Regions from separate parts of the Sphingomonas sp. AC411 genome, predicted to be linked through region 1. Evidence: riboswitches for the same ligand, from Rfam matches in the RefSeq annotation. Region 1 holds a riboswitch; each other region holds the start of a gene.
The links. A riboswitch is a leader RNA that binds a small molecule or an ion and turns the genes downstream of it on or off. The one in region 1 is predicted to bind fluoride.
Positions count from the first base shown of each region.

Region 2: linked by a shared signal. The riboswitch ahead of AC0IX7_RS21610 (voltage-gated chloride channel family protein) and the one ahead of AC0IX7_RS19145 (voltage-gated chloride channel family protein) in region 1 are both predicted to bind fluoride.
Region 3: linked by a shared signal. The riboswitch ahead of AC0IX7_RS21355 (voltage-gated chloride channel family protein) and the one ahead of AC0IX7_RS19145 (voltage-gated chloride channel family protein) in region 1 are both predicted to bind fluoride.

Region 1 is NZ_CEEDAQ010000001.1:3,717,292-3,722,077, forward strand. Features, by position in the region: gene wrbA (NAD(P)H:quinone oxidoreductase) at 1-333, shown strand, start outside; gene AC0IX7_RS19130 (hypothetical protein) at 444-623, opposite strand; gene AC0IX7_RS19135 (hypothetical protein) at 620-856, opposite strand; gene AC0IX7_RS19140 (hypothetical protein) at 1,025-1,450, opposite strand; fluoride riboswitch at 1,829-1,905, shown strand; gene AC0IX7_RS19145 (voltage-gated chloride channel family protein) at 1,929-3,284, shown strand; gene AC0IX7_RS19150 (serine hydrolase) at 3,440-4,078, shown strand; gene AC0IX7_RS19155 (serine hydrolase) at 4,054-4,500, shown strand; gene AC0IX7_RS19160 (hypothetical protein) at 4,588-4,786, opposite strand, start outside.
Region 2 is NZ_CEEDAQ010000003.1:79,600-84,385, forward strand. Features, by position in the region: gene AC0IX7_RS21595 (replication initiation protein) at 1-159, shown strand, start outside; gene AC0IX7_RS21600 (sulfite oxidase) at 714-1,799, shown strand; gene AC0IX7_RS21605 (YidH family protein) at 1,799-2,239, shown strand; fluoride riboswitch at 2,479-2,555, shown strand; gene AC0IX7_RS21610 (voltage-gated chloride channel family protein) at 2,579-3,943, shown strand; gene AC0IX7_RS21615 (molybdopterin-dependent oxidoreductase) at 4,442-4,786, opposite strand, start outside.
Region 3 is NZ_CEEDAQ010000003.1:31,922-36,707, reverse strand. Features, by position in the region: gene AC0IX7_RS21355 (voltage-gated chloride channel family protein) at 266-1,630, opposite strand; fluoride riboswitch at 1,654-1,730, opposite strand; gene AC0IX7_RS21350 (YidH family protein) at 1,970-2,410, opposite strand; gene AC0IX7_RS21345 (sulfite oxidase) at 2,410-3,495, opposite strand; gene AC0IX7_RS21340 (replication initiation protein) at 4,051-4,786, opposite strand, start outside.

The DNA.
Region 1 (4,786 bases):
TTCTGGGACACGACCGGCGGCCAGTGGTTCTCGGGCGCGCTGATCGGCAAGGTCGGCGGTGCGTTCACCTCGACCGCGAGCCAGCATGGCGGCCAGGAAACGACCTTGTTCTCGATCATCACCAACCTGCTGCATCACGGGCTGACGATCGTCGGGCTCGACTATGGCTTCCAGGCGCAGATGGGCGTCGATGCGGTCAAGGGCGGCTCGCCTTACGGCGCGACGACGCTGTCGGACGGTGACGGCAGCCGCCAGCCGAGCAAGGACGAACTCGATGGCGCCCGCTATCAGGGCAAGCGCATTGCCGAGACCGCGGCGAAGCTGAAGGGCTGAACCGGGTCGGATTGCCGGGATCGACGCACAAGCGTCGGTCCCGGTTTTGTGTCCGGACCAGCTGCTCTCCGCGACACGCTGGACCAAATGGTCCAGCATGCCTAGCCGACTTATGGGGCGGGGCGCAGGGTGATCCGGGTCAGTTCGGAAGGTCGGCCGAGGCGCAGAGCAAAGCCCGGCCACAGGGCCGTGCCGTTGCTGACATAGAGCGTCATGCCCGCCACCTCGTAGCGCCCGGACACGAACCCGCCATTGGCTGGGGCGACCAGTTTATCCAGACCAGCGATCATCCCGCCATGCGTGTGCCCCGATAGCTGAAGCGCGATCCCCGGGCGGCGGCGCGGCGCGCATCCTTGGGCTGATGATCGAGCAATATGACGGGTACGTCGTCCGGGGATCCGGCGAGCGCCGCGGACATGTCTGGTCCGGCTTGGCCCACGCCCGGTGCCGACAGGTCGGTGACACCGGCCAGGACCAGTCGCGCATCGCCACGGGTCAGCACGGCATGGGCATTCGGCAGCATCCGGATTCCCAACCCTGCAAGGTGGCGCATCCACGCCGCGTAATCGAAGAAATACTCATGGTTGCCCGGATCGCGTAGACCCCGTCGGGTGCACGGAGACTCGGAGCGGCTCGACATCGTGGCTGCGCATGGCGACCGAGCCGTCGATGAAGTCGCCGGTCACGACGATCAGGTCGACCCCGACGCGTTCGCCCGATCGACGGTCTGGCGGGCCCAGCGCTCCGGGAACAGCCGACTGATGTGAAGGTCGGTCAGTTGCAGGATACGATACCCGTCGAACTCGGGCGGCAGGTCGCGTATCGCGACCTCGATGTCGTTGATCGGCGGCACGCGGATGGCATTGCCGACGCCGATCGCCGCGAGCAGCGCCGCCAGTCCTGCAATGGCGAAGCGCACGCCATCCGGAACATGCACCGACCGCGACCGCACGAGCATCGTTGCCAGCGTTCCGAGGTCGAGCAGAATCTGGAAGACGGCGAGCAGCACGATCGCGCCAAACGCCCAGTTGAACAGGATCACGACCGTACGGGGAAACTCAGGCGCGAACACCGATCCCGACGAAAGCCGGCTCCAGAAATGATATTGCGAGGCCATGAGCAGGAGGACTGCGATACCCCCTTGGCCCAGAACGGCAGGGCTAGCGGCCAGAGCCATCGGACGATGACGAGCAGGCACGGGGTCGCGAAGATGAGGTGAAAGATCGTCGGTCTCCGTCGAAATACGGTGGCGTGAACGCGGGTACGAGCGCCTCCCGCTCGATCTGCAACCATGTACCTCGCAGGGCAAGGATGGCATTCGTCGAGTGCGCGTCATCTGCCGAAGCATCGGGGCAGGGCAAGCGATTTTGCCGGACTCCTACATCCCCTTCGTGAACCAGCACGAAAGAACCACCCGATCGGCTCCAGATGCCCGTTCTAAACCACCAGCGAACGCTTGTCCGGCGTTGACGGTTACACGATCAGGCGACATAGGCGACCCAACGGCGATGGATTTCCGCCGGGCAATGTGGCCGAACCGCTCTGGCAAGAGCTGATGATTCCTACTTGGCGCCGACAGGCAGCAAGGAGGATTTGTGCGCGCTACCTTTCATACCCTCATCACCGATCTCGACATCGCGACCTTCGTCCGGAACCGCCACGACCATGCCGTGTCGGTCGTGCGCTGGGCGCTGATCCTCGTGCCGATGGCGGCGCTTGTCGGGACGCTGTGCGCAGCCTTTCTGTGGAGCCTCGACGCGGTGACGCGACTGCGTTTCGCGGCGCCCTGGCTGTTATACTGCCTGCCGATCGGGGGCTTCGGGGTCGGGTTGCTCTACCATCTCACGGGCCGCTCGGTGGAGGGTGGCAACAACCTGATCGTCGAGCAGATCCACGAGCCGGGCGGCGGGGTGCCGCTGCGGATGGCGCCGCTGATCTTCTTCGGCACGGTGGTGACGCATCTGTTCGGCGGCTCGGCCGGCCGCGAAGGCACCGCGGTCCAGCTTGGCGGCAGCCTCGCCAGCGGTTTCGGCCGTGCGCTCCGGCTCGATGCGGACGGCACGCGAATCCTGTTGATGACGGGGATCGCGGCTGGGTTCGGAGCGGTGTTCGGCACGCCGATCGCTGGCGCGGTGTTCGCGCTCGAGGTGCTGGCGATCGGGCGCGTCGAATATCGTGCGCTCGTGCCGTGCCTCGTCGCCGCGCTCGTCGGCGACTGGACGTGCCTCGCCTGGGGAATCCACCACGGTGTCTACCGGGTCGATGCGTTGATCGTTGTGGATGCGCTGCTCGTCGCCAAGGCGGGCCTTGCCGGGGTCGCGTTCGGATTGGTGGGTCTCGCCTTCGCCGAGGCCAACCACGCGCTCGGCGGGTGGCTCAAGCGGATCGTGCCCTATGGTCCGCTCCGCCCGCTGATCGGCGGAATCGCGGCGATCGCGCTCGTCTTCCTGTTCGGCACGCGCGACTATCTGGGGCTCGGGACGCTGGCGGCGACGCCGGACGGGCTGACCATCGCCAGCTTCTTCGGACCGGACCCGCATCCGTGGAGCTGGGCGCTCAAGTTCGTGTTCACCGTCGTCACGTTGAGTTCCGGCTTCAAGGGCGGGGAGGTGACGCCGTTGTTCTTCATCGGCGCGGCACTCGGTAGCGCGCTGGCGCCGCTGTTCGGCGTCCCGACCGGGGTGTTCGCCGCAATCGGTTTCGTCGCGCTGTTCGCGGGCGCCGCCAATACGCCGCTTGCCTGCACCTTCATGGGAATTGAGCTGTTCGGTGCGACCTATGCGGTTCCGATCGCGGTCGCATGTTTCGTGGCGTACCTCTGCTCCGGGCACAACGGTATCTACCTGTCGCAGCGTGTCGCCGTCGCGAAGACGCCTGCGGACGGCCTCGTTCCTAACGCGACGTTGCGCGAGGCGCGCGCAGAGCGTGCCGCACGCCGCCGGCATCGCTGACCGCCGAAGTCCAGTGCTTGCGTCGGATCGACCTCTAAGCGCGCCGAAGGCCCTAGCCGCGGGTTTCGCCGGACGGTCGAGGCGCTACACGGTGAGAAAAGGAAGTCTTGTTGACGCTTGAATCGTTTTGTCGGGGCATCGGCGCCGTTGCCGGGATGTCCGTCCTGGCTGCCTGCGTGCCCGCCGGACGCCAGTCCCTGCCGCCTTCGGCGGTGCCCATCACCGTGCAGACGACGGCACCGGCCCCACGATTGCCGACACGGGCGCCAGTACGACCAGCGGGCCGGCCACAGCCATCCGCCGACCTGCTCAACGCGGTGCAGGCCCTTGGGGCGGGGTTCAAGGGACAGGTCGGTATCAGCGTACGCGATATCGACGAAGGCTGGGTCGTCGCATGGGACGGCGACCGGCCACGACCGCAGCAAAGCGTGAGCAAGCTATGGGTCGCGATCACCGTCATGGATGCGGTGGATCGCGGCCGCCTGTCGCTGACCGATCCCGTGACGGTCACGCGCGCCGATCTGACCCTCTTCCACCAGCCCATCCGGGCACTGGTCGGCAAGGACGGTTACAAGGCCACCATCGGAGAGCTGCTGCGCGGCGCGATGACGCGCAGCGACAATACGTGCAACGACGTGCTCCTCTGGCGGGTCGGGGGCCCGGTCGCGGTGAACCGGATGCTCGCGGACAAGGGCGTTTCCGGCGTCAAGTTCGGCCCTGGCGAGCGGCAGTTGCAGGCGCGTACCGCAGGACTGGAATGGCGCCCGGAATGGGCGGGGGCTGGGGCTTCCTGAAAGCGCGGGCGGCGATGAGTTACGAAGCGCGCGATCGGGCTCTCAACCGGTATCTCGCAGCGCCGATCGACGGGGCGTCGGCGAACGGCATCACGCTCGGCCTGTCGCTACTGTCGCAAGGCAAGCTGCTAACCGCACGCTCGACCGCATCCCTGCTAACCCTGATGCGGTCCAGCAAAACGGGTCCGCTCCGGCTCAAGTCGGGGCTCCGGCCCGGCTGGACTCTCGCGCACAAGACCGGAACCGGGCAGGATCTCGGCAACCTGTCGACCGGTTACAACGATGTCGGACTGCTCGTCGCGCCGAACGGCCACCGCTATGCCGTCGCCGTCATGATCGCCAGTACCCGCCAGGCCATCCCGGTACGGATGCGGTTGATGGGCGACGTGACGCGCGCGATCGTCGCCTCGGAACGTCGATGACCGCGCCGCCGGAGCGCGGCTAGGCCGTCGACGGCTCGGGCCCAGCATCGACGGCGGAGTCATTCGGCTCCCTGCGAGAGGGTTTGGTCAGCGCTGCTTCTTGGTCGTGGTTGCCGTGAAATCGGGGTCCTTGTTCGCTACCCAATCGACAAACTTCCGCACGGCGGGGTCGGCGAGCAGGCCGTCCACGTCCATCCCGTGGCGTTGCAGTTCGGAATTGGTGAAATTCGCGGTGAGCGTCTGCTGGCAGATCGGATGCATCGGCACGACATCGCGCCCGCCCCGG
Region 2 (4,786 bases), on a different contig from region 1:
GAACGGGTGGCACTCCACTGGTTCCCAAAAACGTCCAGCGGCAAGCGCGACGCACAGAACCTGATCGACCAGCACAGCATTGTACGACGGGCAAAGCTGCGCGGCGGAATTCCCGAACTGCCCGTGCTGGTAGATTTCAGCGCGTCGGCCCAAAGGTGAGCCGCTACCCCAAAACTCACCGATAGGCTTTGCTACCAACCTCTACATGCCAGACACGTGTTCACGTTCCATCGTGTTCTCGTGTTCTCGTGCTATCATGTTCACATGCCAACAAGTGGGCTGGCGGATTCCGGGGTGCCCGTTACAGATGCCGGGCATTCACCCAGCCCTTGCATGTTCCACTCGGGACGGATCATTCGGATCGCCCCTCTTCGGGGTCGGTACATAGAACGGACCCAGATATACGTTAAGCGCCCTCATCCGGGTTCAGGCGGCGCAAATCACCCGTTTGTCGCGCATCTGCGATGGCGACAGGGTTTTCCGTCATCCCTAGTACCTAGCGACGACTTTTGGGACAAAGCCGTCGTAGCAAGTCCAGTCACATCGCGACGATCTACGGGAAAGGCTGTCTGGCGCTCGGCGCCTTTCGCGCGACGGCATGGTGATCGCTCCACCGCCGTCTAGAAAGGGATAGGCTATCGAAAGAGTCTGGGTGACATCGCCCAGCAAAACGATCGATTTCGCTACTGATTTCATCATGGTAGGCCGCTTGCATGACCGCATCCGATCGCGCCGAACAGAATCTGATCCTCCGCTGTCCGGAGCCGCTCAATGCGGAAACGCCCCCGGATAAACTGATCACGTCCTTCCTGACGCCGCAGGCGAACTTCTACATCCGCAGTCACGGACCAACGCCGGAGCTGGCCGACGATCATCGTATAGCGCTGGACGGCTTAGTCGACCGCCCGCGCTCCTACACGGTTGCCGAACTTCAAACGGCATTTGCGACCCGGACAGTGACCGCGACCATGCAGTGCGCCGGCAATCGTCGGGCACATCTTCAAGACGTGGAAAAGACTTCGGGCGATCCCTGGGACGTGGGCGCGATTGGCAATGCGGCGTGGACCGGCGTCGCACTGTGCGACGTGCTCGCCGCAGCCGGCATCCAGGACGGCGCGTCGTTCGTCGGCACTACGGGGGCCGACAACGTGGATGTCGATGGTGAGACGGCACCGTTCGGTGCCTCGATCTCGATCGCCAAGGCGCTAGAGCCCGACGTGCTGATCGTCTGGGCCATGAATGGCGAGGCGCTGGCCCCCGAACATGGCGCACCGCTGCGGCTCGTCGTGCCGGGTTATGCGGGCGTTCGTAGCGCCAAGTGGCTGACGCGCATCGAGGTGCGCGATCGCCCGTCCGATGCGCCGATCCAGGCTAAGGACTACAAGCTCTTTCCGGCGTCGGTAGCGAAGGAGGACGCAGACTGGGATCGGGGTCTGACTATCGAGGAGATGCCGCTCAATGCTGCGATCTGCGCGCCGGTGGACGGCGCGCATGTCAGCGCCGGCGCGTGCGAAATCGCGGGTTATGCGGTCGCCTTCGGCCGAGCGGTCACCCGCGTCGAGGTCTCCGTCAATGGCGGCACCGACTGGCTGCAGGCGGAACTGACTGCAAAACCCGATGCGCCTTGGAGCTGGACGCAGTGGCACGTCACGGTCGATCTGTCTCCCGGACTCCACGTCCTGATCGTGCGCGCCGTTGACGGTGCCGGGCAGATGCAGCCCGAACGGCCCGAGCCGATCTGGAACTTCGCCGGCTATCTCTCGACTGCCTGGCATCGCATCGCCGTTACCGCTGGCTGATGGACGCGCCGCACGACGCCGATCGGGCCCATGCGAAGCTGGCGGAGAGCGCGAGCAAGCTGAAGGACAGCGCAGTCCAGCAGGTGGACAGCGCCGACCGTCGCACAGAGCTTGCCGCGGACCGCACAATCCTCGCCGGCGAACGCACCTATGCTGCCTGGGTGCGTACCGGACTGGCGGCGCTCGCTTCCGGTATCGGCGCGCGCGCGCTGCTCAAGGACGTCGTGTTCCCGTGGCTGGCGACGGCGACCGGGACCATGCTGATCTTGTTCAGCGCCTTTTGCTTCGCCGCTGCGGTGTGGCGAGAGATGGGCGCAGGCGCCCCGCCGCCACGACCGGACATCAAGCGCCTGCCAGCGACGTTGCTCCTAGTGATGAACGGGTTTCTTATGCTCGTGTCACTGGCCGCGCTCGTCGGCATCTGGACGGCACGCTCGTAGCAGCCATCCCTAGGTTTGCTGCGAACCGATCAGACCCCGCAGCGCATCCGCGGCTTTCGTGCGGTATCGCCCCCTTGTGACGAAGCCCGAAAACGACGTGGGCCAAAGCCGATCGGTCCCGCATGCAGCGTACCCGGGGTCGGTACATATAACGGGCTCAGATAGACGCTGCCGACTGGCCGGTCCGAGCATTTGCCCGACCAACATGCCCATTGACGGTTGGGGCAAACGTCTAATAGATCGACTTTGGCAATGGATTTCTGCCGGGCAATTTGGCCGAACCGCTCTGATAAGAGCTGATGATTCCTACTTGGCGCCTTCAGGCAGCAAGGAGGAATTGTGCGCGCTACCTTTCGCAATCTCGTCGGCACGCTGAATGTCGCGGCATTCATGCGCGATCGTCACGACCATGCGATCTCTGTCCTGCGCTGGGCGCTGATCTTGCTGCCCATGGCGGCACTCGTCGGGACGCTATGTGCGGCGTTCCTGCTGAGTCTCGATACCGTTACGCGACTGCGGTTTGCATCGCCTTGGCTGCTCTATCTGCTACCGGTGGGCGGGTTCGTTGTCGGATTCCTCTACCATGTCACCGGGCGCACAGTGGAAGGCGGCAACAATCTGATCGTCGAGCAGATCCACGAGCCTGGCGGCGGGGTGCCTCTGCGGATGGCGCCGCTCATCTTCTTCGGCACAGTGGTGACGCATCTTTTCGGTGGCTCGGCCGGACGTGAGGGCACCGCCGTCCAATTGGGTGGAAGCCTTGCCAGCGGTTTCGGCCGCGCGCTCCGCCTCGATGCGGGCGGCACGCGCATCCTGTTGATGACGGGTATCGCAGCCGGGTTCGGCGCGGTCTTCGGCACGCCGATCGCAGGCGCGGTCTTCGCGCTCGAAGTGCTGGCGATCGGCCGCGTTGAATATTCCGCGCTAGTGCCTTGCCTCGTTGCAGCGCTAGTCGGCGATTGGACGTGCCTCGCCTGGGGTATCCATCACGGTGTCTACCCGATCGGTGCGTTGATACCGGTCGATGCGCTGCTCGTGACGAAGGCGGGTATTGCGGGGATCATATTCGGATTGGTCGGTTTGGCCTTCGCCGAAGCCAACCACGTGGTCGGGGGATGTCTGAAGCGGATCGTCCCCTATGGTCCGCTACGTCCAGTGATCGGCGGGGTCGTCGTTATCGCGCTCGTCTTCCTGTTCGGCACGCGCGACTATCTAGGCCTGGGTGTCCTGGCAGCGAGGCCCGAGAGCCTTACCATCGCCAGCTTCTTCGGACCAGACACGCATCCGTGGAGTTGGGCGATCAAGCTGCTGTTTACTGTCGTCACGCTCGGTGCGGGTTTCAAAGGTGGTGAAGTCACGCCGTTGTTCTTCATCGGCGCGACGCTCGGTAACGCGCTGGCGCCTTTCTTGGACGTACCGACGGGCCTGTTCGCCGCGATCGGCTTTGTTGCGGTCTTTGCCGGGGCTGCCAATACCCCGCTCGCCTGCACCTTCATGGGGATTGAACTGTTTGGCGCCAGCTATGCGGTGCCGATCGCCGTCGCCTGTTTCGTGGCCTATCTCTGCTCGGGCCACAATGGCATCTACCTGTCGCAGCGCGTTGCGATACCCAAGGTGCCCGCGAACGGCCTCGCGCCCAATGCAACACTGCGCGAGACACGTACACGCCGCACAGCACTTCGCGCGCAGAACCGCGTGTCGTGAGTGATGTGCTTAGCCTGATCCCCCGATACGTCGGGCGCAGCCTTCGGATCGGGGTCTTGCGCCTTGCCCTTCGCGGCGCCCGGCTGCTTTGCGCTCATGGCGGTCAGATAAGCGACGATCGCCGGCACGTCAGCCTGTGCAACAGGAGCCTTGTAGACCTCGCGCATCTTGGTGACCTCCGCGGTCCACTGATCGGAGGAGAGTGGCGGCTGGTTCAGCGCCATGCTCGCCGAATGACACGAGGTGCAGTTGGCGTTGATGACGTCGGCATGCGGGCCGGCGGGATATTGCCCTTCGTCGGTCGGGAGATCGACCGAGGTGGACGCCAGCGAGAAGCCGCGCGCCGAAACGCTTGGCGGCGGTGGTGCGGTCGGGGCGGCAGGCGGCGGGGCGATGCGGCTGTTCGGGGCACCGATCGCGAGTAGAAGAACGACGGTCGCGCCGACGAACCCGAACGACAGCGTGCCGATGGAAGGCGTTTTCATGGGGGAGCGCTCCTCAGCCGACGACGATGTTGGTGGTTTCGATGTTGCCGCGCATGAACCCGCCCGGGTTCCAGATCGGCGTCATCGGCTGCGCGATGCCGGCGGTGTTCCAGCAGCGCGACATCAGTCTGGTCGGGCCCGCATGGCTGAGCGGCACCTGCGCATCCCAGCGGCGGAAACTGTATTTGCCGTGATCGGGGCCAAGCGTCGTCTTGTACCAGCTCTTGCCGTTGTCGGTCGACACATCGACCTTGGCGACGCCGCAATCGCCGCCCATCGCGATGCCGCCCAGCGGGATTGACCGGTCAAACGCGATCGCCTGCCCTTCGTCGAGGCTCGTGACCCAACTGCGCGGGAT
Region 3 (4,786 bases), on a different contig from region 1:
ACGTCATCAACGCCAACTGCACCTCGTGTCATTCGGCGAGCATGGCGCTGAACCAGCCGCCACTCTCCTCCGATCAGTGGACCGCGGAGGTCACCAAGATGCGCGAGGTCTACAAGGCTCCTGTTGCACAGGCTGACGTGCCGGCGATCGTCGCTTATCTGACCGCCATGAGCGCAAAGCAGCCGGGCGCCGCGAAGGGCAAGGCGCAAGACCCCGATCCGAAGGCTGCGCCCGACGTATCGGGGGATCAGGCTAAGCACATCACTCACGACACGCGGTTCTGCGCGCGAAGTGCTGTGCGGCGTGTACGTGTCTCGCGCAGTGTTGCATTGGGCGCGAGGCCGTTCGCGGGCACCTTGGGTATCGCAACGCGCTGCGACAGGTAGATGCCATTGTGGCCCGAGCAGAGATAGGCCACGAAACAGGCGACGGCGATCGGCACCGCATAGCTGGCGCCAAACAGTTCAATCCCCATGAAGGTGCAGGCGAGCGGGGTATTGGCAGCCCCGGCAAAGACCGCAACAAAGCCGATCGCGGCGAACAGGCCCGTCGGTACGTCCAAGAAAGGCGCCAGCGCGTTACCGAGCGTCGCGCCGATGAAGAACAACGGCGTGACTTCACCACCTTTGAAACCCGCACCGAGCGTGACGACAGTAAACAGCAGCTTGATCGCCCAACTCCACGGATGCGTGTCTGGTCCGAAGAAGCTGGCGATGGTAAGGCTCTCGGGCCTCGCTGCCAGGACACCCAGGCCTAGATAGTCGCGCGTGCCGAACAGGAAGACGAGCGCGATAACGACGACCCCGCCGATCACTGGACGTAGCGGACCATAGGGGACGATCCGCTTCAGACATCCCCCGACCACGTGGTTGGCTTCGGCGAAGGCCAAACCGACCAATCCGAATATGATCCCCGCAATACCCGCCTTCGTCACGAGCAGCGCATCGACCGGTATCAACGCACCGATCGGGTAGACACCGTGATGGATACCCCAGGCGAGGCACGTCCAATCGCCGACTAGCGCTGCAACGAGGCAAGGCACTAGCGCGGAATATTCAACGCGGCCGATCGCCAGCACTTCGAGCGCGAAGACCGCGCCTGCGATCGGCGTGCCGAAGACCGCGCCGAACCCGGCTGCGATACCCGTCATCAACAGGATGCGCGTGCCGCCCGCATCGAGGCGGAGCGCGCGGCCGAAACCGCTGGCAAGGCTTCCACCCAATTGGACGGCGGTGCCCTCACGTCCGGCCGAGCCACCGAAAAGATGCGTCACCACTGTGCCGAAGAAGATGAGCGGCGCCATCCGCAGAGGCACCCCGCCGCCAGGCTCGTGGATCTGCTCGACGATCAGATTGTTGCCGCCTTCCACTGTGCGCCCGGTGACATGGTAGAGGAATCCGACAACGAACCCGCCCACCGGTAGCAGATAGAGCAGCCAAGGCGATGCAAACCGCAGTCGCGTAACGGTATCGAGACTCAGCAGGAACGCCGCACATAGCGTCCCGACGAGTGCCGCCATGGGCAGCAAGATCAGCGCCCAGCGCAGGACAGAGATCGCATGGTCGTGACGATCGCGCATGAATGCCGCGACATTCAGCGTGCCGACGAGATTGCGAAAGGTAGCGCGCACAATTCCTCCTTGCTGCCTGAAGGCGCCAAGTAGGAATCATCAGCTCTTATCAGAGCGGTTCGGCCAAATTGCCCGGCAGAAATCCATTGCCAAAGTCGATCTATTAGACGTTTGCCCCAACCGTCAATGGGCATGTTGGTCGGGCAAATGCTCGGACCGGCCAGTCGGCAGCGTCTATCTGAGCCCGTTATATGTACCGACCCCGGGTACGCTGCATGCGGGACCGATCGGCTTTGGCCCACGTCGTTTTCGGGCTTCGTCACAAGGGGGCGATACCGCACGAAAGCCGCGGATGCGCTGCGGGGTCTGATCGGTTCGCAGCAAACCTAGGGATGGCTGCTACGAGCGTGCCGTCCAGATGCCGACGAGCGCGGCCAGTGACACGAGCATAAGAAACCCGTTCATCACTAGGAGCAACGTCGCTGGCAGGCGCTTGATGTCCGGTCGTGGCGGCGGGGCGCCTGCGCCCATCTCTCGCCACACCGCAGCGGCGAAGCAAAAGGCGCTGAACAAGATCAGCATGGTCCCGGTCGCCGTCGCCAGCCACGGGAACACGACGTCCTTGAGCAGCGCGCGCGCGCCGATACCGGAAGCGAGCGCCGCCAGTCCGGTACGCACCCAGGCAGCATAGGTGCGTTCGCCGGCGAGGATTGTGCGGTCCGCGGCAAGCTCTGTGCGACGGTCGGCGCTGTCCACCTGCTGGACTGCGCTGTCCTTCAGCTTGCTCGCGCTCTCCGCCAGCTTCGCATGGGCCCGATCGGCGTCGTGCGGCGCGTCCATCAGCCAGCGGTAACGGCGATGCGATGCCAGGCAGTCGAGAGATAGCCGGCGAAGTTCCAGATCGGCTCGGGCCGTTCGGGCTGCATCTGCCCGGCACCGTCAACGGCGCGCACGATCAGGACGTGGAGTCCGGGAGACAGATCGACCGTGACGTGCCACTGCGTCCAGCTCCAAGGCGCATCGGGTTTTGCAGTCAGTTCCGCCTGCAGCCAGTCGGTGCCGCCATTGACGGAGACCTCGACGCGGGTGACCGCTCGGCCGAAGGCGACCGCATAACCCGCGATTTCGCACGCGCCGGCGCTGACATGCGCGCCGTCCACCGGCGCGCAGATCGCAGCATTGAGCGGCATCTCCTCGATAGTCAGACCCCGATCCCAGTCTGCGTCCTCCTTCGCTACCGACGCCGGAAAGAGCTTGTAGTCCTTAGCCTGGATCGGCGCATCGGACGGGCGATCGCGCACCTCGATGCGCGTCAGCCACTTGGCGCTACGAACGCCCGCATAACCCGGCACGACGAGCCGCAGCGGTGCGCCATGTTCGGGGGCCAGCGCCTCGCCATTCATGGCCCAGACGATCAGCACGTCGGGCTCTAGCGCCTTGGCGATCGAGATCGAGGCACCGAACGGTGCCGTCTCACCATCGACATCCACGTTGTCGGCCCCCGTAGTGCCGACGAACGACGCGCCGTCCTGGATGCCGGCTGCGGCGAGCACGTCGCACAGTGCGACGCCGGTCCACGCCGCATTGCCAATCGCGCCCACGTCCCAGGGATCGCCCGAAGTCTTTTCCACGTCTTGAAGATGTGCCCGACGATTGCCGGCGCACTGCATGGTCGCGGTCACTGTCCGGGTCGCAAATGCCGTTTGAAGTTCGGCAACCGTGTAGGAGCGCGGGCGGTCGACTAAGCCGTCCAGCGCTATACGATGATCGTCGGCCAGCTCCGGCGTTGGTCCGTGACTGCGGATGTAGAAGTTCGCCTGCGGCGTCAGGAAGGACGTGATCAGTTTATCCGGGGGCGTTTCCGCATTGAGCGGCTCCGGACAGCGGAGGATCAGATTCTGTTCGGCGCGATCGGATGCGGTCATGCAAGCGGCCTACCATGATGAAATCAGTAGCGAAATCGATCGTTTTGCTGGGCGATGTCACCCAGACTCTTTCGATAGCCTATCCCTTTCTAGACGGCGGTGGAGCGATCACCATGCCGTCGCGCGAAAGGCGCCGAGCGCCAGACAGCCTTTCCCGTAGATCGTCGCGATGTGACTGGACTTGCTACGACGGCTTTGTCCCAAAAGTCGTCGCTAGGTACTAGGGATGACGGAAAACCCTGTCGCCATCGCAGATGCGCGACAAACGGGTGATTTGCGCCGCCTGAACCCGGATGAGGGCGCTTAACGTATATCTGGGTCCGTTCTATGTACCGACCCCGAAGAGGGGGCGATCCGAATGATCCGTCCCGAGTGGAACATGCAAGGGCTGGGTGAATGCCCGGCATCTGTAACGGGCACCCCGGAATCCGCCAGCCCACTTGTTGGCATGTGAACATGATAGCACGAGAACACGAGAACACGATGGAACGTGAACACGTGTCTGGCATGTAGAGGTTGGTAGCAAAGCCTATCGGTGAGTTTTGGGGTAGCGGCTCACCTTTGGGCCGACGCGCTGAAATCTACCAGCACGGGCAGTTCGGGAATTCCGCCGCGCAGCTTTGCCCGTCGTACAATGCTGTGCTGGTCGATCAGGTTCTGTGCGTCGCGCTTGCCGCTGGACGTTTTTGGGAACCAGTGGAGTGCCACCCGTTCGACCTTGCGCCCGTTCTTGATCGGCGTGAAATCGACATAGAAGGGGCAAAGCTTGTTAATTTCCTCGACAGCCACCTTCAGACAATATTTGTTCATATCAGCGAAGCGTTCGAGTTTACCTTCAGGCACGTTAAGCAGGCCGCGCAGCTCTTCGATCGTAAACTCCTCTTTCTGTTTGTATTCGAGACCAATGCGCCGCTCGATCATTTCATAGAGACAAAGTGCGTATTTTGACTCGAAGCAATACATTACCTGCGTCTTGAGACGGGCATAAACCTGACTGTTCCGCAGTATCTCGATTAGCTCTTCTGGGATACGATAGTGAAGGAAGCCGTCTTTTTCGAGGCTTTCATCACTTGGGCCGAGCAGCTGGACACGGCGCTTGTAGCTCTTGCCATCCTTGCGGATCGTGACGATCGCGATGGTGCCCATGAGGCGCAGCAGTGAACTCTCTATGCGCTCGTTGCCTTGGTGCGTCCCTTTCAGTCCGGATTTCGCAATGCGATGGATGATCGGCTCGCCAATGCGTTCCCAGGCATTGGCGATCAGCAGGTTGTAGATACGGCGATCCGCGAGG